Regions from separate parts of the Streptosporangium sp. CA-115845 genome, predicted to be linked through region 2. Evidence: riboswitches for the same ligand, from Rfam matches in the RefSeq annotation. Region 2 holds a riboswitch; the other holds the start of a gene.

Region 1 (10,202 bases), 3.0 Mb from region 2:
GGCTGCGGCGGTTGCTGCGAGCCGTCGGCACGGTGACGTCACTGTGCTGGCGGGCCGGACCCGGTCTGGCGGCGTCCCAGTTGGCGGTCACCGTCGTCGGCGGCCTGCTGCCCGTGGGGACCGTGTGGATGACGAAGCTTCTCATCGACGAGCTGGCGACCGGTCGCCCCGATCACGTACTGCTGCCGGTCGGCGGCCTCACCGCCATCGGGCTGGTCTCCGGGGTGCTTCCGCAGCTCATCATGTACCTGCGAGCCGAGTCGGAGCGCAGGCTGGATCGCCTGATGCAGGACCGCCTGTACACGGCGGTGAACGGATTCCAGGGCCTGTCGAGGTTCGAGAATCCGGCGTTTCTGGACGGGCTGCGCCTGGCCACCCAGGCTTCGGGAAGCACGTTGGCGCCCATCACCTCGGGTCTGTTCGACATCGGGCGCAATGCCATCACGCTGGTCAGCCTCTTGGCCGCGCTGGCCGTGCTGAGCCCGCTGATGGCGGGACTGGTGGCGCTGGCGGCGATTCCCGCCCTGGTCGCCCGGATGTCGCTGGAGAAGCGGCGGATGATGATGATCGCCGGGCAGTCCACGTCGATCCGGCGACAGCTCTTCTACTCCTCCATGATCACCGATGTGCAAGCCGCGAAAGAGGTCCGGCTCTTCGGGCTGGGCGGCTTCCTCAAGGATCGGATGTTCGGAGAGCTGGCCACCGTCCAGGCCGGTGAGCGGCGGCTGGACCGGCGGGAGGCGCTCACCCAGTCGCTGCTCGCGACGCTCTCCGCCGCGGTCAGCGGCGTGGGGTTGATCTGGGCGGTGTACGCGGCGGTGGACGGCCGGTTGAGCCTCGGCGACGTGACCGCGTTCGCCGCCTCCGTGGCCGGAACGCAGGGTGCACTGATCTCGGTGGTGGAGAACGTGGCCAACGCCCGTCAGGCGCTGTCCCTGTTCGGTTACCACGAGCAGGTGACATCGCTGCCCGACGACCTGCCGTCGCCGCGTCACTCCACTGAGGGGCCGGCCGCCACGCTGCCCGCGCTGCGGCGGGGCATCGAGCTGCGCGATGTGTGGTTCCGATACGACGAGAGCCACCCATGGGTGCTGCGGGGAGTCGACCTGACGATCCCGCACGGCACGTCGGTCGCGCTGGTGGGGCTCAACGGGGCCGGCAAGAGCACTTTGATCAAGCTGCTGTGCCGGTTCTACGATCCGTCCCGGGGGTCGATCCTCTGGGACGGCGTGGACCTGCGCGCCGTACCGCCTGCCGAACTGCGCGCCAGGATGGGCGTGCTCTTCCAGGACTACATGAGCTACGACCTGACCGCGGCGGAGAACATCGGGGTGGGGGAGATCGAGGCCCTGTCCGACCGCGCCAGGATCCAGGCCGCCGCCGGGATGGCGGACGTCCACGACATGGTCGAGGCGCTGCCCCGAGGCTACGACACGCTGCTGAGCCGGATCTTCTTCGGGGACGAGGAGGAGGACGCGCAGACCGGGGTGCTGCTCTCCGGAGGCCAGTGGCAGCGTCTGGCCCTGGCCCGCACGATGGTGCGCGAGCGGCGCGACCTGCTCATCCTCGACGAACCCAGCTCGGGTCTGGACGCGCAGGCCGAGTACGAGATGCACCGGCGGCTGCGCGAGCATCGCATCGGGCGCACCAGCCTGCTCGTGTCGCACCGGCTCGGTTCTGTCCGCGACGCGGACCTGATCGTCGTACTCGGCGACGGCCGGATCGTCGAGCGGGGAACGCACGACGACCTCATGGCCGCCGGCGGAGGATACTCCCAGCTGTTCGAGGTGCAGGCCAGGGGCTATCGCGAGGACGCCGGCGTTCAGTGACCGGGTGCGATCCCAGCCCCAGAGCAGCGGTGCGGAACGACCTGCGCCCGGACCCCGGGGAGGTCGTCGAACGCGGCGGACGAATCCATCGTGATCACGATTCACGCAGTGGCGGCGGCCGACGCGGCCGGCTCAGGAAACCGGTCGCCTCAGAACGGAGCCGGCCGATCGCCGTCCTCATCGCCGGAACGCCCCGGTGCCGGCGCCGTCAGGCCGGTGAGCGTCCCGGGAAGGGGGGCGGGCATGGGCGGATTCTCGACCCGGAAGCGAGGCAGAGCCTGGGGATACTTCTCGCGGACGAAGGCCACCAGGTGCTCGCGGATGTCGCACTTGAGGTCCCAGGCGCTGGCGGAGTCGGCGGCGCTCATCAGGGCGCGCAACTCCAGCAGCCCGTTGGGCAGGGTGTCGGTGACCTGGATGGTCCAGTCCTTCTGGTCCCAGAGCGGGTGCACGCGCAGGGCGTGGTAGAGCTCGGTGCGCAGTTCCTCGACCGGCACCGACCAGTCGACCCGGATGAACACGTGGCCGATCACCCTGCTGCTGTGCCGGGTCCAGTTCTCGAACGGGTTGGTCGTGAAGTAGGAGACGGGCAGGACCAGCCGGCGCTCGTCCCACAGCCGCAGCACCACGTAGGTCAGGCTGAGCTCCTCGATGCGGCCCCACTCGCCCTTCACCACCACGACGTCGTCCAGGCGGAGCGCGTCGCTGAAGGCCAGCTGAAGGCCGGCGAGCAGGTTGCCCAGTGTCGACTGGGCGGCGATGCCGACGACGACGCCGGCGATCCCGGCCGAGGCCAGCAGACCGGCACCGAGCGCCCGCACCTGGGGGAAGGTGAAGAGCATCGCGCCCAGCGCCACCACGATGATCACTGCCGAGGCGACCCTGCGGACCAGGGTGATCTGGGTACGGATGCGACGGGCCCTGCGGTTGCCCTCGCCCTGGACGGTGACCAGGTGCTCCAGGACCACGTCGGTGACGGCGTAGGCGGCCTGGATGACCAGCCAGGTAGCGCACCCGATCATCGCCATGCTGAGGCCGCGGTCGATCACCTGGCTGACCGAGCCCTCCGCCATACCGGGCTCGTAGACGGTGTAGGCGGTCGCCACGGCGGCCGTGGCGAACCCCGGCCAGGTGCAGCGGCTCACGACCGGACCGGCGAGCGCCCACTTCTCGCCGATCAGCCGTGAGCGCAGCACCCTGCGTACCACCTCCACCGCCACGATGGCGGCGGCCACGGAAATGATCATGATGATCCAGCTGGACACTGACGACTTCCCCTTCGTCGTTCTCTTCCCGGACCATCAGCCAATCAGAAGGACTCGTCGAAAGCGACATTCCCCTCGACAGCTATCTGGTAGGCCGAAACCCGCCGCTCGAAGAAGTTGGCCAGCTCCTGCACGTCCTGCAACTCCATGAACGCGAACGGGTTCGCCGTGCCGTACCGGACCGGCATCTGGAGCCTGACCAGCCGCTGGTCGGCCACGTACTCAAGGTAGCGCCGCATCTGCTCCACCCCCATTCCCGGCAGACCGTCGCCGCACAGGTCGGCCGCGAAGGCCAGTTCGGCCGCCACCGCCTCCTCGATCATCCGGGTGACCTGCTCGGTGAGCTGGTCGTCGAACAGGCCGGGCTCCTCGGCCCGCACGGTCTCCACGACGCCGAAGGCGAACTCCATGTGCATGGACTCGTCACGGAAGACCCAGTTCGTCCCGGTGGCCAGGCCGCTGAGCAGCCCTCTGGCGCGGAACCAGTAGACGTAGGCGAAGGCCCCGTAGAAGAACAGGCCCTCGATGCACGCCGCGAAGCAGATCAGGTTGAGCAGGAACGCCCGCCGGTCCTCCCTGGTCTCCAGCCGGGTCAGCCCGCCGAGCGAGTCGATCCAGCGGAAGCAGAACTCCGCCTTGTCGCGGATCGAGGGAATGTGCTCGACCGCGGCGAACGCCTTGACCCGCTCGTCAAGGTCGGGCAGGTAGGTGTCCAGCAGGGTCAGGTAGAACTGGACGTGCACCGCCTCCTCGAACAGTTGCCTGCTGAGATAGAGACGCGCCTCGGGGGCGTTGAGGTGCTGGTAGAGGTTGAGGACGAGGTTGTTGGCCACGATCGAGTCGCCGGTGGCGAAGAACGCCACGAGGCGGTTGATCAGGTGACGCTCCTCGGGCGTCATCCTCGCCAGGTCCGCCAGGTCGGAGGCGAGATCCACCTCCTCGACGGTCCAGGTGTTGCGGATCGCGGCCCGGTAGCGCTCGTAGAACTCGGGGTAGCGCATCGGCCGCAGGGTGAGATCCATGCCGGGGTCGAGCAACATCGGGAAAATGCCTTTCGGGGTGGCTGAGGGGTGACGGGGTGCCCTTGGGACGGGCCGCCGGCAGGTCTACTGGCAGGCGTCGCAGTACTCGGGGTTCTCCAGGGAGCAGGCGACGGCCTGGGGGTCGAGGACGGGGACCTCTCCGTCCACCGGTGCCGCCACGGTGGCCTGCGCGATCCGGGTGGCCGGGCGCGAGCGCAGGTAGTAGGTGGTCTTCAGGCCCGACTTCCAGGCGTAGGCGTACATCGAGGAGAGCTTGCCGATGGTCGGCGTGGCCATGAACAGGTTCAGCGACTGCGACTGGTCGATGTACGGGGTGCGGGCGGCGGCCAGGTCGATCAGCGCCTTCTGCGGCAGCTCCCAGGCGGTCCGGTAGAGCAGCTTCAGCTCGGCGGGGATCTCGGGAATGTCCTGGACGGAGCCGTCGGCGCGCTTGATCGCGTCACGGATCCGCGAGGTCCACAGCCCCCGGGCCCGCAGGTCGGCGACGAGATAGCGGTTGACCTGGAGGAACTCACCCGAGAGGGTCTCGCGCTTGAAGATGTTGGAGACCTGCGGCTCGATGCACTCGTAGCAGCCGGCGATGGAGGCGATCGTGGCCGTGGGCGCGATCGCGATCATCAGCGAGTTACGCAGCCCCGTTCCGGCGATCCGCTCCCTGAGCTCCGTCCACGCGGCCGACGTCGCAGCCCCGTAGTGGTCGGGGTGGAGCACCCCGGCGGCGGCCCTGGTCTCCTGGTACGAGGGGTGGCGGCCCCGCTCCGCGGCCAGGTCCGAGGAGGTCCGGTAGGCGGCCAGCGCGATCTCCTCGGAGATCCGGGTGGACAGCTCCAGCGCCCGCGGCGAGTCGAACGGCAGCCGCAGCGTGAACAGCACGTCGGCCAGGCCCATCACGCCGAGCCCGATCGGGCGCCACCTCTGGTTGGCGGCCCGAGCCTCGGGGGTCGGGTAGAACCCCAGGTCGATGGTGCGGTCGAGGAACCGCACGGCGGTGCGGACCGTCGCGCGCAGCCGCGCCCAGTCGACGCCGTCTCCGGAGTCCGGAGACAGGTGGGCGGCCAGGTTGATCGAGCCGAGGTTGCAGACCGCGGTCTCGGCGTCGCTGGTGACCTCGAGGATCTCGGTGCAGAGGTTCGACAGATGGATGACGTTTTCCGGCCTGGCCGTCTGGTTGGAGGTCCGGTTGGCCGCGTCCTTGAAGGTCATCCAGCCGTTGCCGGTCTGGGCGAGCGTGCGCATCATCCGGCCGTACAGGGTGCGGGCGGGGAGCTGCGTGGTGAACCGGCCCTCGGCCTCGGCGGCCCGGTAGGCGTCGTCGAACGCGGCGCCGTACAGGTCGGTGAGGTGCGGAACATCCTTGGGGTCGAACAGTGACCACACGCCGTCGGCCTCGACCCGGCGCATGAACTCGTCGGGGATCCAGTTGGCCAGGTTCAGGTTGTGCGTGCGGCGAGCCTCCTCGCCGGTGTTGTCGCGCAGTTCGAGGAACTCCTCGATGTCGGCGTGCCAGGGCTCCAGGTAGACGCAGGCCGCGCCCTTGCGGCGGCCGCCCTGGTTGACCGCGGCGACGCTTGCGTCCAGGGTGCGCAGCCAGGGCACGATGCCGTTGGAATGGCCGTTGGTACCGCGGATCAGCGAGCCCCGCGAGCGGATCCGGCTCCAGGCGATCCCGATGCCCCCGGCGTACTTCGACAGCCGTGCGACCTGCCCGTAGCGCTCGTAGATGGCCTCCAGCTCGTCGCGGGGCGAGTCGAGCAGGAAGCACGAGGAGAGCTGGGGCCGGCGCGAGCCGGAGTTGAACAGCGTGGGCGAGCTGGGCAGGTAGGACAGGGTGGCCATGAGCGTGTACAGCTCGGCGGCCTCCTCGACGGTCTCGGACAGGCCGCAGGCCACCCGGAGGAAGAAGTGCTGCGGGCGCTCCAGCACCTTGCGGGTGCGCGGGTGACGCAGCAGGTAGCGGTCGTAGACGGTACGCAGCCCGAAGTACTCGAATCTGGCGTCGGCGTCCGGCTCGATGAGCGCGTCCAGGACCCCGGCGTGGGCGGCCACGAACTCCGCGAGCCCGTCGGCGATCAACCCCGCCTCGTGCGTCGCGGCGACCGACTCGGAGAAGTCGCGGACGCCGTGCTCGGCGGCCTCGTCGGCGATCAGCTCGGCCAGCAGCGCGGCGGCGACCCTGGAGTTCTCGGGGTCGGTGATCACCCGGGCCGCCGCCTCGTCGATGGCCAGCCTGCGATCGACCGGCGCGTTCCCGGCGTTCTCCGCCACGGTTCCCGCCGCGGTCCCTGCTGAGATCCCTGCCAAGGCCTGTGTCACGTGGTGTTCCTCGCTCGCTCTGACTTCCCCGTACGGCTCCGCCGGAGGGGCACGCGTCCGCGAGCGATCCCGGGCACGCCGGACCGCCTCGTTCCGCGGGCCCTCCCACGAGGCCCTGGACAATCACGTCACCGGCAGGTCTTCGGACTCACGGGCGCCCTGCGCGTGCCTACCGGCCGTCGCTTCCCAGGCATGGTTCACCCAGTGCTCACATGACGGCTTTCGTTCCCGTTCACCGCTGCGGGGCAGTCCCGGAATCTCACCGGGTTCCCTCTTGCCTCGCCCCTCCCGGGGCGAACCAGCAACGAGCAGGATCCTACATCTAGGGGCGCCTGACGCAACTACCCCAACAAGTTGTGTCGGAGGACTTCAGTAGCCCGAGCTCGTGGAGCACCCCGCGGGTGCGGGCCGTCTCGGTGAAGAGCCACTGGCGGAAGTCGTCACCGCTGAGGTAGACCCGGCTCCATCCATTGGCCGCGCACAGGGCGCGCCAGCGCGGCGCGGCATCGATCCTGTCACACAGGGCGATCGCGGCGTCCCGGTCCGTCTGGCTCATGCCCTTGGGTCCCAGCAGGCCGCACCAGTCGCTGTACTCCAGCCGGACCTCGACCTCCAGGAGCGTCGGCGCGTCGATCCCGTCGAGCCGGTTGCCCGAGGAGACCACCAGGGGACGCAGGCGGCCCGCGATGATCTCGGGCCGCAGGGCGCGGGCCGACCCCAGCAGGGCCGCCACCCGTCCGACCTGGAGCGCCTCGGCGGCATCCTCGGCGCCAAGGAACCCCGCGTACTCCAGCAACCGGGCGTCCACCCCGAGGCACTTGCCGATCATGCCGTAGAGCACGTGGTCGGAACCGCCCTCCGGCCGGCCGCCGACCGTCAGCACCGCCGGGTTGCGGCGCAGCTCCGCGGCGAAGTCCTCGAAGGTGCGCAGGCGGGAGTCCGAGGGGACGACCAGGACCGTCCAGTCGCCGACCAGGCGGGCGAGAGGGGTGGTGGCGTCCACCACCGCGGCGGTGTTGGCGATCTCCGCGGCCGTCACCATCGGCATCGCGGTGACGAGCAGCCTGCCCTCGCGTGTGAACGAGCCGCGTACGGCGCCGAACGCGTCACGCGGGACGGAAGCCAGGGCTCCCGGCCGCTCGACGGCCATGGCGGAGCGCGCCAGCCCCGACAGGACCAGGACGGAGGCGAGCCGGCCCGCGATCCCGTCCCAGCCGTGGCCGTCGGCGGTGGGTTCGAGGATGCTCAGGCGGCCCACGGCCACGTCGGCGGAATCACCGGTCAGGTCGCAACCCGCGACGACCATGGCACCCGCCACCAGCGCGAAAAACCTCCTACGGCGCATAAGCGCCCCTTCCCCCAAGAACCCCCTATACCATAGGTTACCGCTTTATCACTATCCGTTATAGATCGGGGGTGTCACTGCGGCCCACCCCCCGGTGGGGCGACCATCGTCGGCGGTCGCCCCGGGAGCCGTCTCACTCCACCGTGACGCTCTTGGCCAGGTTGCGGGGCTTGTCGACGTCCCGCCCCAGTGCCACGGCGGCATGGTAGGCGAAGAGCTGGAGCGGGATCGACAGCAGGATCGGGTCCAGCTCGGTCTCGTTCCTGGGCACCACGACGCAGTCGTCGGCCAGCTTGGGGTCGGCCGTGCGGTGACCGACCATGAGCACCCGGCCGCCCCGGGCGCGGATCTCACCCAGCGTGGTGAGGTTCTTGTCCAGCAGTTCGTCGTCGGGGACGATCGCCACGGTCGGCATGTCCGGGCCGATCAGCGCCAGCGGCCCGTGCTTGAGCTCGCTGGCCGGGTACGCCTCGGCGTGCACGTAGGAGATCTCCTTGAGCTTCTGCGCGCCCTCGCGGGCCACCGGATATCCCCGGACCCGGCCCACGAACATCATGCTCGGCGCCTCGGCGTACTTCTGCGCCAGCTCCTTGAGCCGCGGCTCCAGCGCCAGGATCTCCTTGATCTGGTCCGGCAGCCTCCGCAGCCCCTCGCAGATCCGGCGGCCGTCTGCGGGAGACAGGTCACGCACCCGGCCCAGGTGCAGCGCGAGCAGCGCGAAGGCCACGGCGGTCGAGGTGAACGCCTTCGTGCTCGCCACCGAGACCTCGGGACCCGCGTGCAGGTAGAGGCCGCCGTCACACTCGCGGGCGATCGCGCTGCCCACGGTGTTGACGATGCCGAGCACCCGGCCACCCTTGCGCTTGAGCTCCTGGACGGCGGCGAGGGTGTCGTAGGTCTCCCCCGACTGGCTGATCGCCACGTACAGGGTGTCGGCCTCCACCACCGGGCTGCGGTAGCGGAACTCGCTGGCCGGCTCCGCGTCGGCCGGGATGCGCGCCAGTTCCTCGATGAGCTGCGCGCCGATCTGGCCCGAGTAGTACGCGGAACCACAGCCAATGATCTTCACCCGGCGGAACGAGCGGGTCTCCCGCGCGTCCATGTTGAGGCCGCCCAGGTGGGCGATGTGGAAGCGGTCGTCCAGGCGCCCGCGCAGCGTCCTGGCCACGGTGTCGGGCTGCTCGGAGATCTCCTTGAGCAGGTAGTGCTCGTAACCGCCCGTGTCGTAGTGCCCGGCCTCCCAGTCGACGGTCAGCGTCTCCTTGGCCGTCTCCCGCGCGTCGCTGGCGAAGGTGTTGAACCCGTCGGCCTTGAGCACGGCGATCTCGCCGTCCTCCAGGTGGACCACCTGGCGGGTGTAGCGGACCAGCGCGGCGACGTCCGACGCGGCGAACATCTCCTTCTCACCGATGCCCAGCACGATGGGGCTTCCGTTGCGGGCCACCACCACCTCGCCGGGGCGCTCGGAGTCGATCACCGCGATGCCGTACGTGCCGACGACCCGCTTGAGCGCGGTCCTGACGGCCTCCTCCAGGGAGTCGGCCTCCTTGACCGTACGGGCGATCAGGTGCGAGAGCACCTCGGTGTCGGTCTCCGACAGGAAGATCGCACCGTCGGCCTCCAGCTTGGCGCGCAGTTCGTCGGCGTTCTCGATGATGCCGTTGTGCACGACGGCGATGCGCTCGTCGGTGGACAGATGAGGGTGGGCGTTGACATCACTGGGCGCGCCGTGGGTGGCCCAGCGGGTGTGGCCGATGCCCAGCCCGCCCTTGAACCGCGCGGGCACGACCGCCGCCAGGTCGGCCACCCGGCCCTTGACCTTGCGCATCTTCAGACCCTTGTTGGAGACCACCACCCCGGCCGAGTCGTAGCCCCGGTACTCAAGACGCTGCAGACCCTCCAGCAGGATGGGGGCCGCGTCCTTGGGCCCTACATAGGCCACGATTCCACACATGTAACCGTTCCTTATCCATAGACGATCCGGCGCAGCTGGCGCAGGGAGAGTTCGGGTGCCGCGACACGGCGTACCGCCAGCTCGGCGGCCAGCCTGGGGAAGATCTCGTCATTGACCAGCCCTCTCCCCTTGAGCTCCGCGTGACGCCGCCTGACGAACTCCTCAAGGGGTTCGGAGAAGTAGGCCAGCACGTCGGCGACGACTCGCGCCGCTTCGCCCGGGCCGAGGGCGCTCGTCCGGGTCAGGTGGGTGATCAGATCCTCATACGGATGCCGTGTCGTGGGCACAGAGCAGGACCATACGCATCCGGGAGAGAGCACACCAAGTTTTCTGCCCGATTTCGGGCAGAGAATCTCCACAATGCTGCAACTTCGCCACAACGCGCGACAGTCGGCAATCTCTGATAACTCTAAGTAGCCATCAGAGGGGGAGGAACCATCATGCGCCGCCTGC
Region 2 (10,202 bases):
AGCCCGTCCTCGGGCACCGTGTCCGGCTTGCCCTGCGGCATCTCAGACCGCCTTCCGGTAGTCGGTCCGGTGGTCACGGACGAGCCCGCCGAGCCCGCCGCTCGCCGCGAGCGCGTCGAGCCGTACCGCGGGCGCGCCCAGCCTGGCCGCGAGGTCGAGGGCCAGGGCGAGCCGCACCGGACCGCTCTCGCAGTCGACCACGACCCCCGCCGTACCGGCGAGCAGCGCGGCGGGGGCCGCCAGGTCGGACCCCGAGGTGGCCCGGCCGTCGGTGACCACCACGAGCAGCGGCCTTCTGGCGGGGTCGCGCAGCCGCTCCACCCTGAGCACCTCGGCGGCCCGGCGCAGCCCGGCCGCCAGCGGGGTGCGACCGCCGGTCGGCAGCTCCCGCAGCCGCGCCGCGCCGACCTCGACCGAGGAGGTCGGGGGCAGCACCAACTCCGCCGTGGATCCCCTGAAAGTGATCAGCCCGACCTTGTCCCGCCGCTGGTAGGCGTCGAGCAGCAGGCTGAGCACAGCCGCCTTGACCTCGCGCATCCGCTGCCGGGCCGCCATGGAACCGCTCGCGTCCACCACGAAGAGCACCAGGTTGCCCTCCTTGCCCTCGCGGACGGCCTCGCGCAGGTCGGTGTCACGTACCAGCAGGCCGGGGCCACTGCGACCGCGCTCGCGCTGGTACGGCGCGGCGGCGCGGAGCGTCGCCGACAGGTGCGGCCGCTGGAGCCTTCCGGTGGGAACCCGCGATCCGGTGGTCCGCCCGTTGGGGGTACGGGCCCGCGACCGCCGGCCCGAGGCGCCGTCGCCCAGCCCGGGGACCTGCAAGGGGCGCACCCGGTACGGTTCGGCGGCGGCGACCACCCGCTCCGCGCAAGGACGGTCCGGCGAGGCGTCGTTCCCGTCGGAGGCACCTGGAGCACCGGAGGCACCGGCCCCGGAACCACCGTCGGGCAGGCCGCCGTCGTTGGAGCCGTCGGCGGCGCCGTACGGGCCACTCTCACTGGAGGCGCCGGCCTCGGGAGCGTCCCCGGAGTCCGCGGGGCCCTCGGGACCGTCCGAGACCCCCGGCCCGCCATCCGGGCCGCTGTCCGGGCCGCCATCCGGGCCGCTGTCCGGGCCGCTGTCCGGGCCGCTGTCCGGGTCGTCCGGTTCGTCGCCGCCGTGCTCCGCCAGGAGGTCGTCGAGGCGTGACTCGTCAAGGCCCGGCGCGTCGAACGGGTCGCGGCGGCGGCGGTGCGGCAGCGAGAGACGGGCCGCCTCGCGTACGTCCTCGGCCGTGACCTCGGCGCCGCCGCGCCAGGCCGCGTGCGCGATGGCCGCGTTGGCCATGACCAGATCGGCCCGGAGCCCGTCCACCTCGAAGGCGGCGCACACCGCTGCGATCTGGCGCAGCCGGGCATCCGGCAGCACGACCTGCCTGACCCGCTCCCTGGCCTCGACGATCCGCCGCGCCAGAGCCGCCTCCTGTCCCGCCCACCCGGCGGCGAAGGAGGCGGGGTCGGCGTCGAAGGCCAGCCGGCGCCGTACCACCTCGGCCCGCTCGTCCGGATTCCTGGACGCCCGCACCTCGACGGTCAGCCCGAAACGGTCCAGAAGCTGTGGCCGCAGCTCACCCTCCTCCGGATTCATCGTGCCGACCAGCAGGAACCGCGCCGCGTGCCGTACCGAGACCGACTCGCGCTCGACGAAACAGGTGCCGAGCGCGGCGGCGTCGAGCAGCAGGTCCACCAGATGGTCGTGGAGCAGGTTGACCTCGTCGACGTACAGGACACCTCGATGCGCGGCGGCGAGCAGGCCCGGCTCGAACGCCCTGACCCCCTCGGTGAGCGCGCGCTCGATGTCGAGCGCGCCGACCAGCCGGTCCTCCGACGCGCCGACGGGCAACTCCACCAGCACGGCCGGACGCTCCTGCCCGCTCTCGCCCGCGCCGTGCGGGCCGTCGGGGCAGCCCGGGTCCGGCTCGGCCGGGTCGCAGGAGAAGCGGCAGGCGGCGATCACCTTCACGGCGGGGAGCTGTGCGGCGAGCGCGCGGACGATCGTGGACTTGGCGGTCCCCTTCTCCCCCCGGACCAGCACACCGCCCACCCGTGGGGAGACCGCGTTGAGTATCAGCGCGAGCTTGAGGTCGTCGAGACCGACGACGGCACTGAACGGGTAGGCACCGATCACGAGGTTTCCTTCTGCGAGATCCTGCTGACGTGTCCGGCCCGACGGACCTTCAGTTCGGGGCCGCCGCGAGCGCGTCGCGGCGGACGGGGTGCCGCACGGCGATGCCGTACAGCACGCCGATGGCCGACCAGAGCACGAGTTGGGTTCCGAGGGAGGACAGGCGGAAGTCCCACAGCAGCTGGGCGGGGAAGCCGTCGGGCACCTCGTCGACCGCCGGCAGCACGAACAGGGTGACGATCACGGGCACCAGGAAACCGGCCGCGCCGGCGAGCCAGGGCCTGGCCGGCACCTTACGGGCGCAGGCCACTCCCACCGCCACGGACAGCAGGCCGATGGCGACCAGGACCAGGTACAGCGTGGTCCGGCCGCCGATGGTGTCCGGGTCACCGACGGCGGGCGGGTTGGCCGGGTACTTGACGAACGGCACCAGCACGAGCGCGACGAACGCCGTGGCGGCCATCGTCGCGGCCAGCACCACGTCGGAGCGGGGGCCGATCCGGCCGCGCAGCCCGGCGAAGACGAGGGAGAAGACACCCCCCACGGACATGCCGTACAGGGCCAGGGCGAGGAAGAGCCCGGCCTGCTGGCCGGACCGGCTGACCAGTGCCTCCTCCCCGTGGGAGTGCCCGGCCTCGGTCTGGGCATGGGCGGCGGCCTCTTCGAGCGCGATGGCCTGGCCGATGTTCGGCTCGCCGAGCAGGTAGCCGAACACGGCGGCGATCAGCCCGGCGACCAGCCCGACGAGCAGGCCGCGGAGCAGCAGGGTACGGATCACGGCGCGGTCTAGTGGCAGGGAACGCCGAGCAGGTGGCGCCCGTCGTGCATGAGCTCGTGCAGATAGTCGCCCGCCTGCGACACCGCCCCCTGGTCGAAGGTGACCAGGTAGGCCACCAGCAGGAGCAGCGGAACCGCCACGAGCCAGCGGGCCAGGTGGGAGAGGGGAACGGGCTGAGAAACGGACAGCTCACGCATGAGTAGCCTCCTTGGGGATGACGCGTCCCGACAGATGAGGACGCGGCGGCCAAGTAACCTGGCTCCCGGAACTCACGTTCCGGATACAGTGGCGCGACCGCACCGGCTTCTCACCGGACTTCCCTCGGACCACCGCGAAATCGTCCGCAATGTAACCCTTTTCGTGGCGGGCCGTCAAACAAGGTGATTCGTCACGGCGCGGCGGACCTGGCCCGCTCCCCGGCCCGGATGGATCGGGCTTTCGGAGGTGAGCCTCCGCTGCGCGGGCCATCCGGCCATGGCGGCGACGAGCGGAGACCGACCGGATGCCCCCCGAAGGCCGCCGCGACAGGTGCTCAGCGAGACACCCTGCGGAGCAGGTAGGTGTCCATGATCCAGCCCTTGCGCGCCCGTGCCTCGGCACGCAGCTCGCGGATGCGGTCGGCGACCTCGGGCACCGGTCCGGCGACCAGGATCTCATCGGGGGTGCCTAGGTAGGCGCCCCAGTAGATGTCGAAGTCGGCGCCCAGATCCGCGAAGGCGCAGTGCGCGTCCAGCATGACGACGACGTCGTCGGCCGAGGGCCCCTCCTCGGCGAGACGCCGGCCGGTGGTGACGTGCACCGGCCGGGCGACCCGGGTCAGGCTGACCCGATGCCGGGCGGTGAGCGCGGACACGCTGCTGACACCGGGAATCACCTCGTGCTCGAACCGGACCGAGCCCCGCTGGTGAATCTCCTCGACGATGGCCAGGGTACTGTCGTACAGGCCCGGATCGCCCCACACCAGGAAGGCACCCGTCTGCCCCTCGGCGAGCTCGTCCCGGATGAACCGCTCGCAGATGTCGGCGCGGCGCGAGCGCCAGTCCTCGACCGCGGGCGCGTAGTCGGGCGTGGTCCGGTCCCGTTCGGGATCGCCGGCCTCGACGATCCGGTACGGCGAGCGGGCGTGCGCGTCGACGAGGTCGTGCCGCAACTGGACGAGGTCGTGTTTGACCTCGCCCTTGTCCAGGACGAAGAACACGTCGGTACGGGCGATGGCCTTGACCGCCTGGAGGGTGAGATGGTCGGGATCACCGGCACCGATGCCGATGATGAGGATTCGCTTCACCCGACAGAGTCTGCCCGTACCGCTTCGAGATCCGGCACGGGGGTTACCGCCGGTCAACCGGCGAGCAGCGTGCGGGCCAGGCCGATGGCGGCGGCCACGGCGATGAACCAGGCGGTGTTGAGCCTGGTGCGCCACTGCAGCAGCAGCGCGAGCACGGCCAGTGCCACGGTGAGCGGGTCGACGAACGCGTCACCGGCCAGTTGCAGGGTGACACCGGCCATCAGGGCCAGCGCGGTGGCGTTGACACCGTCCAGGAACGCCGATGACCAGGCCCGGCCGCGGATCCGGTCGACGAGCCGGGTCAGCAGGCCGACCAGCACGAACGACGGGGTGAAGATGGCGACGGTGGCCAGCACCGCCCCCGGCAGGGCGGCGGTGACGTAGCCGATGAAGGTGGCGGTGGTGAACACCGGCCCCGGGGTGAACTGGCCGATGGAGATCGCGTCCAGCAACTGGTCGCGAGTGATCCAGCCGAGCCGCCGTACGAAGTCGCCCTCCAGGAAGGCCAGCAGGACGTAGCCACTGCCGTACAGCACCGAGCCGATCTTCAGGAACGTCAGGAACAGCTCGGTGAGCCGGCCGCCGGTGGGGCCGGGAACCAGCAGCGGCACCAGCAGCAGGCCCGGAGAACCGCGACGCGGCAGCCAGAGGTGCCTGGTGCCGGCCGCCATCACCACCAGCCCACCGACGGCCAGCACGAGCAGCTCGTTGACACCGAGCAGGTACAGCGCCAGTGCCACCGTGGCGACGAGCGCGGTCAGCCGGCCCTTGATCGCGGTCCTGAGCAGTCCGGCCAGGGCCCACACCACGATGGCCACCACCACCGGTTTGATCCCGTACAACAACCCCTCGACGGCAGGGGTCCGGCCGTAGCGGACATAGGCCCAGGCCAGGGCGAGGACGATGGCGAAGGCGGGCAGGATGAAGCACACCCCGGCGGCGATCAGCCCCTTCCAGCGAGCCCGGTCATAGCCCAGGTGGATGGCCAGCTCGGTGGAGTTGGGGCCGGGGATGAGGTTGACGGCGCCGATCAGGTCGACGAAGCGCTCATCGGAGACCCAGCCGCGCCGGCGCACCAGTTCGTCGCGCATCATCGCGGTGTGCGCGGCCGGGCCACCGAATCCGATCACACCGAGTTTCAGGAAGACCCCGATGACCTCGCCCAGCGCGTGTACCGGCCGTCCGCCGGATCCGCCGCCGGTGTCATCGCGCGAAGCGTCCATCATGGCCTTCCATCTTGGGGGGTGTATCAAATCGTGCATTGTTCACGACCGGGTTGAACACCAGGCTGACGGCGGCGAAACATCGCCGGGCGGGGGCGTGGCGAGCTGGAACCAGACGCTCGTGCTTCCGGGGGATCGGTGGAAACCCCAGCGGGCCGCCAGGGTGTCGACCAGGGCGAGACCCCGGCCGCTCTGGGCCTCCTCCTCCGCCTGTCTCGGGTACGGAATCCTGGAGGACCCGCAGTCCCGGACCGCGACCAGCACGCCGCCGGTGGCGAACGCCAGCGAGACGAGGAACTCCCGCTGGATCGCGTGCCGGATCACGTTCCCGGCCAGCTCGCTGGTGAGCAGGACGGCGTCGTCCCGGCGCGGATGCTCGTCCCCCAGCAGGTCGGCGACGAAGGTACGGGCGGGCCTGACCTGCGAGGCCGTAGCCGCGAACCGGCGGGAGAAACTCGGGGAGGCGGACAGCACGTCCAGCGCGAACAGCTGCCAGTCCAGACCGGAGAACCTCCGATCCGCGCCGTTGAACCTCCTGCCCCGGAACAACCCGGAGATCCCGCCGACGATCAGAGCACGCGAACGCTTCATGACCATCCCTGTCCCTTCCCTGGTCCACGACGCCGATCGGCGCGGGAACATTCCATTGCCGCCTGACACGGCCCGACCCCATGGCGGCACGCCACCGCAGATCCCCACAGCCACCACCTACCGTGACGAGACCCGCAGCACCGGCGCTTCGAACGCCGAATCCGCCATCGATTCCGACTACTAACCGTTTTTTGTCGATCACCTTCGGTAATCGATCGCCGAGCCTATAGTGGTCCGCGAGATTCTGATCCGCAAGCTGCTTCGGTGAAATTCTTACGACGAAGAAAGCTTCATCAAGCGCTCGATCACTGACCCAGGAAAGGGACATGAGACCAGAAAAACCATCACTCCGACAACGTTGGTTCGGCGCCAAGCTCGCGGAACTCCGGCTCCGGGCAGGCCTCACCTCCCTTGCCCTCGCCGCCGAGAAATGCGGACGTTCCACAGGCTCACTCAGCCGCATCGAGAACGGCATCGTCGGCATTCCACCCCGCGACGTGCCTCCGATCCTGGACGCGTACGGAGTCACCGACCTCGGCATCCGAGAAAAACTCATGGCCGTCGCAACAGAGGTGCAGCAGGAACGACGCGGCTGGTGGGTCGAGCACAGCGACGCGCTGTCGCCCTCATATGTGGACCTGATCCGGCTTGAGGCAACGGCGACCGAGATCTGGACATACGAGATGCATCTGATGCCTGGGCTTCTGCAGACAGAGGCATACGCCCGTGCGTTCGTGTCCGCCCTGGGAGAGCTGGGCAGCGTGCCGAGGCTCGATGAGTTCATCACCGTCCGGATGAACCGCAAGGCCATTATCAGCCGCGACGAACCAGTCATCTTGAGGGCCGTGATCAGCGAGGCCGCCCTGCGCCAGCCCATCGGCGGGCCGGAGATCTTCCGGGATCAGCTACAGCATCTGCGCGAATACACGACTCGGCCGAACGTCACCTTGCAGGTCCTGCCGTTTCTCGACCGCCCCAATCCGGGACTCTTCGGCGCCTTCAGCGTCCTACGTCTCCCCAGCCTGGACGTTGCCCACGTCGAGACGATGAACACCGATGCCTACATCGAGGACGAACACAGCGTCGACCAATATCTCCGAGCTTTTGAGCGTCTCACCGCCCTCGCCCTGAGCCCCGCCGAATCAGACTCCTTTCTTCGAGAGATAGCAGTTACCCTCTAATCGGCACAATTCATCCAAGAAAGGGTGCCGAGTATGGCTGGCGATCAGAATGTGGGCGGCATCTGGCGTAAAAGCGCCCGTAGCGGCGTCCAGAGCAACTGTGTCGAAGCCCGCTTCGACGGCACCGTCGTCTGGCTGCACAACTCCAACAACCCCTCCCCCCAGGGCCCGACCATCGCCATCACCCCGGAGGACTGGCTCACCCTCCTCGACCAGGTCCGAGCGGGCAGCCTCACCCCCCAGAAATTGAACTCCCCCACCCTCATCGAAGGCCGCCTGCTCATCGGCTTCGACGGCGAACACGTCACCGTGCAGGACAACGACACCCCCACCATCAACTACACCCTCGACGAATGGCACGCCTTCCTCGACGGAGCGGCCCACGACGGCGAGTTCACCCTTCCCTGGCTCCTCGGCACCCCGGCCAATGCCTGACCCCGGCCGCGAAGCCTTCTGGCGTAAAAGCGCCCGTAGCGGCGCCCAGAGCAACTGTGTCGAAGCCCGCTTCGACGGCACCGTCGTCTGGCTGCACAACTCCAGCAACCCCTCCCCCCAGGGCCCGACCATCGCCATCACCCCGGAGGACTGGCTCACCCTCCTCGACCGTGTACACGCCGACGATCTCGCCCCGCAGAAGCTGGGCACCCCCGCCCTCTTCGCAGGCCGCCTCCTCATCGGCTTCGACGGCGAACACATCACGATCCAGGACAGCGATACCCCGCCCACATCCACCATCACCTACACCCTCGACGAATGGCACGCCTTCCTCGACGGAGTAACCCACGACGACGAGTTCACCCTCCCCTGGCTGCTCTCCGCCCCGGCCGATGTCTGACCCCGGTCGCGGAGCCTTCTGGCGTAAAAGCGCTCGCGGTGGCGCCCAGAGCAATGTGTGGACGCCCCCGCCCGCGCGGCCGATGTGAGCGAGGCACCGGCGAAGGTGCTCGCGGCCCGGGGATGACCGGCCCGGCCGTGGTCAGCGCCGCCCGGTGACGGCGATCCGGACCAGGTCGCGGCCGCGCACGCCGTACAGTGCCCTGCGCGAGGGGTCGAGAGCCAGCTTCGGCTCGCCACCGAACCACTCGCCCGCCAGGCCGGAGGCGATGGTCTTCACGGCGAACGTCACGAGGTCGACCTTGTAGATCGCGTCACCGTCGGTGGTGTAGGCGACCAGGCCGGACACATGCAGGTCGCTCCCCTTCGCACCGACCTGCACGGTGCGGGTGACCTTGCGGCGCAACAGGTCGTACTCGAACAGGATCCCGGTATTCGTCACGCCGTACACGGCCAGGGGCGTGTGCGCCAGGCCCAGGACGACCTTCGCACCCGGCACGGGTTCGAGCTGCCACAGCAGCCTGCGCGCGCGCAGGTCAAAGGCGGCCAGCCGGGCGGTCGTGGTGACCGGCGGAAGTCCGAGGCCCTCCTGGATATTGGTGCCGAGGTAGGCGACCCCGGCCCGGCAGGTGACGGCGTACAGGCTCTGCCGCTCGACGACCGGCCGGTAGGTGTCCAGCTTCCCCGTGCGGAGGGAGTAGAGCGACAGCGCGCCGTTGAGCTGGCCGGGCTCGGGCTGGGTGGTCATCGCGATCAGCCCGGTCAGCGCGTCGTGGGCGAGGTCGCGGGGGCGATCCTGCTGGTTGCCCGTCTTGGCGAGCAACGTGGCCGACGGCTCGCCGGCCCGGTGCGCATACAGCAGGCCCTGGGTGTAGACGCCGAGATAGGTGACGTCCCGCACGGTGAGCGCGGTCTTGGGTTCGCCGGGGATGCCGAGGCGGGTGCTGGTGCCCGCCTTCAGGTCGTGGATGTCGGCGCCGCCCTTGCCACCGACGTAGACCCGCCGCCCGTCGGAGTGCACGGACATGGGCTGCTCCGGCGCGGCCCTGAACCCCCGCTGGACGAGGTTGACGTAGTCGAGCGAGCCGTCGGCCGGGTCATAGACGAAGACCGCGCCGTCCTGGACGCCGTAGACGCGGCCTTCGTGCGAGAGGAGCCGGTGGGTGGCCGCCTCGGGAAGCGCCACGCCGAGCGTCTCCACCGCGCCGCCGTCCAGCCGGCAGCGGTAGAGCGTGCCGGTGGGCCGCCCGGTGAAGTAGACATGGCCGTCGTGCAGCAGGACCGAGGGAATGTACTTCTCGCCGGTGGTGAGCACCCGGTGGTCGGACGGGTCCGACTTCGACATCACCAGCACCTCGCCGTTGGAGGAGATGCCGCCCGCGAGGTGGGTATCGGAGATCGTCAGGCTCGCGACGAAGTCGCGGGCGGCCAACTCGGCGGGCAGGATGTCGCGCTTGGCACCGGTGGCCCGGTCGATCGCGATCAGGTGGGCGTGCGCGCCGATACCCGCGTAGACGGTGGTGGCGTCGGCGGCGATGCTCCGCACGTACGCCTCACCCTCGACGATGACGCCCAGGTCGCGGCTCGCTCCGGTGGCCGGGTCGTACTCCACGACCCGGCCCGGTTCGGAGATCGCCAGGTAGACCTTGCCGTCGGGTGAGGAGGCCAGGTTCCAGATGTAGGGGTGGCTGTAGGCGCCCACCTTGGACAGCGCGCCGGTGAGCGTGTCGAGCCGGTAGAGGTCGGAGCGGCCGTGGGTGCCGATGTAGACATCGGTGCCGACGGCGCACATCGCCCACACGCCGATGCCCGTGGGGATGTCGGTGTGCCCGGTCACCGTGTCACGGGCCAGGTCGTATGCGCCCACGACGTTGGGTGACAGCCCACGGGTGCCGGCGTAGAGCACGCCACCGACGAACTCGCCGTTGCCGAGGGCGCTGGTGACGCTGGCGGGGCCCAGGACGGTCACCTCGCCTTCGGCGGCGGTGTGGGCGTGGGCGGGGGCGGCGGGCAGCAGTGCGGAGCCGCCCGCGACGGCGGTGAGCTGCAGGAATCTACGACGCTGGATCATGTGGGGGGAACCTTTCCGGTCGTCATGGATGGGAGTGGGTCGCAGGACACCGCTCCGATGCGGGAAGAGGCCTCGG

What was found. A riboswitch is a leader RNA that binds a small molecule or an ion and turns the genes downstream of it on or off. The one in region 2 is predicted to bind cobalamin.
Region 1: it holds a riboswitch for cobalamin, as region 2 does, so the genes downstream of both, ACQP0P_RS30390 (ribonucleoside-diphosphate reductase subunit alpha) here and ACQP0P_RS17215 (CbtB domain-containing protein) in region 2, are expected to answer to the same signal.

What each region holds. Positions count from the first base shown of each region.
Region 1 covers NZ_CP191988.1:6,280,647-6,290,848, forward strand. Annotated here, with positions in the region: gene ACQP0P_RS30375 (ABC transporter ATP-binding protein) at 1-1,829, shown strand, start outside; gene ACQP0P_RS30380 (mechanosensitive ion channel family protein) at 1,979-3,094, opposite strand; gene ACQP0P_RS30385 (ribonucleotide-diphosphate reductase subunit beta) at 3,139-4,134, opposite strand; gene ACQP0P_RS30390 (ribonucleoside-diphosphate reductase subunit alpha) at 4,201-6,450, opposite strand; cobalamin riboswitch at 6,567-6,768, opposite strand; gene ACQP0P_RS30395 (Bug family tripartite tricarboxylate transporter substrate binding protein) at 6,773-7,795, opposite strand; gene glmS (glutamine--fructose-6-phosphate transaminase (isomerizing)) at 7,929-9,749, opposite strand; gene ACQP0P_RS30405 (hypothetical protein) at 9,761-10,036, opposite strand; gene ACQP0P_RS30410 (N-acetylmuramoyl-L-alanine amidase) at 10,190-10,202, shown strand, end outside.
Region 2 covers NZ_CP191988.1:3,308,804-3,319,005, reverse strand. Annotated here, with positions in the region: gene cobO (cob(I)yrinic acid a,c-diamide adenosyltransferase) at 1-41, opposite strand, end outside; gene ACQP0P_RS17225 (magnesium chelatase subunit D family protein) at 43-2,166, opposite strand; gene ACQP0P_RS17220 (CbtA family protein) at 2,216-2,941, opposite strand; gene ACQP0P_RS17215 (CbtB domain-containing protein) at 2,950-3,138, opposite strand; adenosylcobalamin (AdoCbl) riboswitch at 3,142-3,288, opposite strand; gene cobF (precorrin-6A synthase (deacetylating)) at 3,474-4,226, opposite strand; gene chrA (chromate efflux transporter) at 4,280-5,452, opposite strand; gene ACQP0P_RS17200 (ATP-binding protein) at 5,492-6,040, opposite strand; gene ACQP0P_RS17195 (helix-turn-helix domain-containing protein) at 6,367-7,221, shown strand; gene ACQP0P_RS17190 (DUF397 domain-containing protein) at 7,255-7,656, shown strand; gene ACQP0P_RS17185 (DUF397 domain-containing protein) at 7,649-8,056, shown strand; gene ACQP0P_RS17180 (PQQ-binding-like beta-propeller repeat protein) at 8,198-10,126, opposite strand.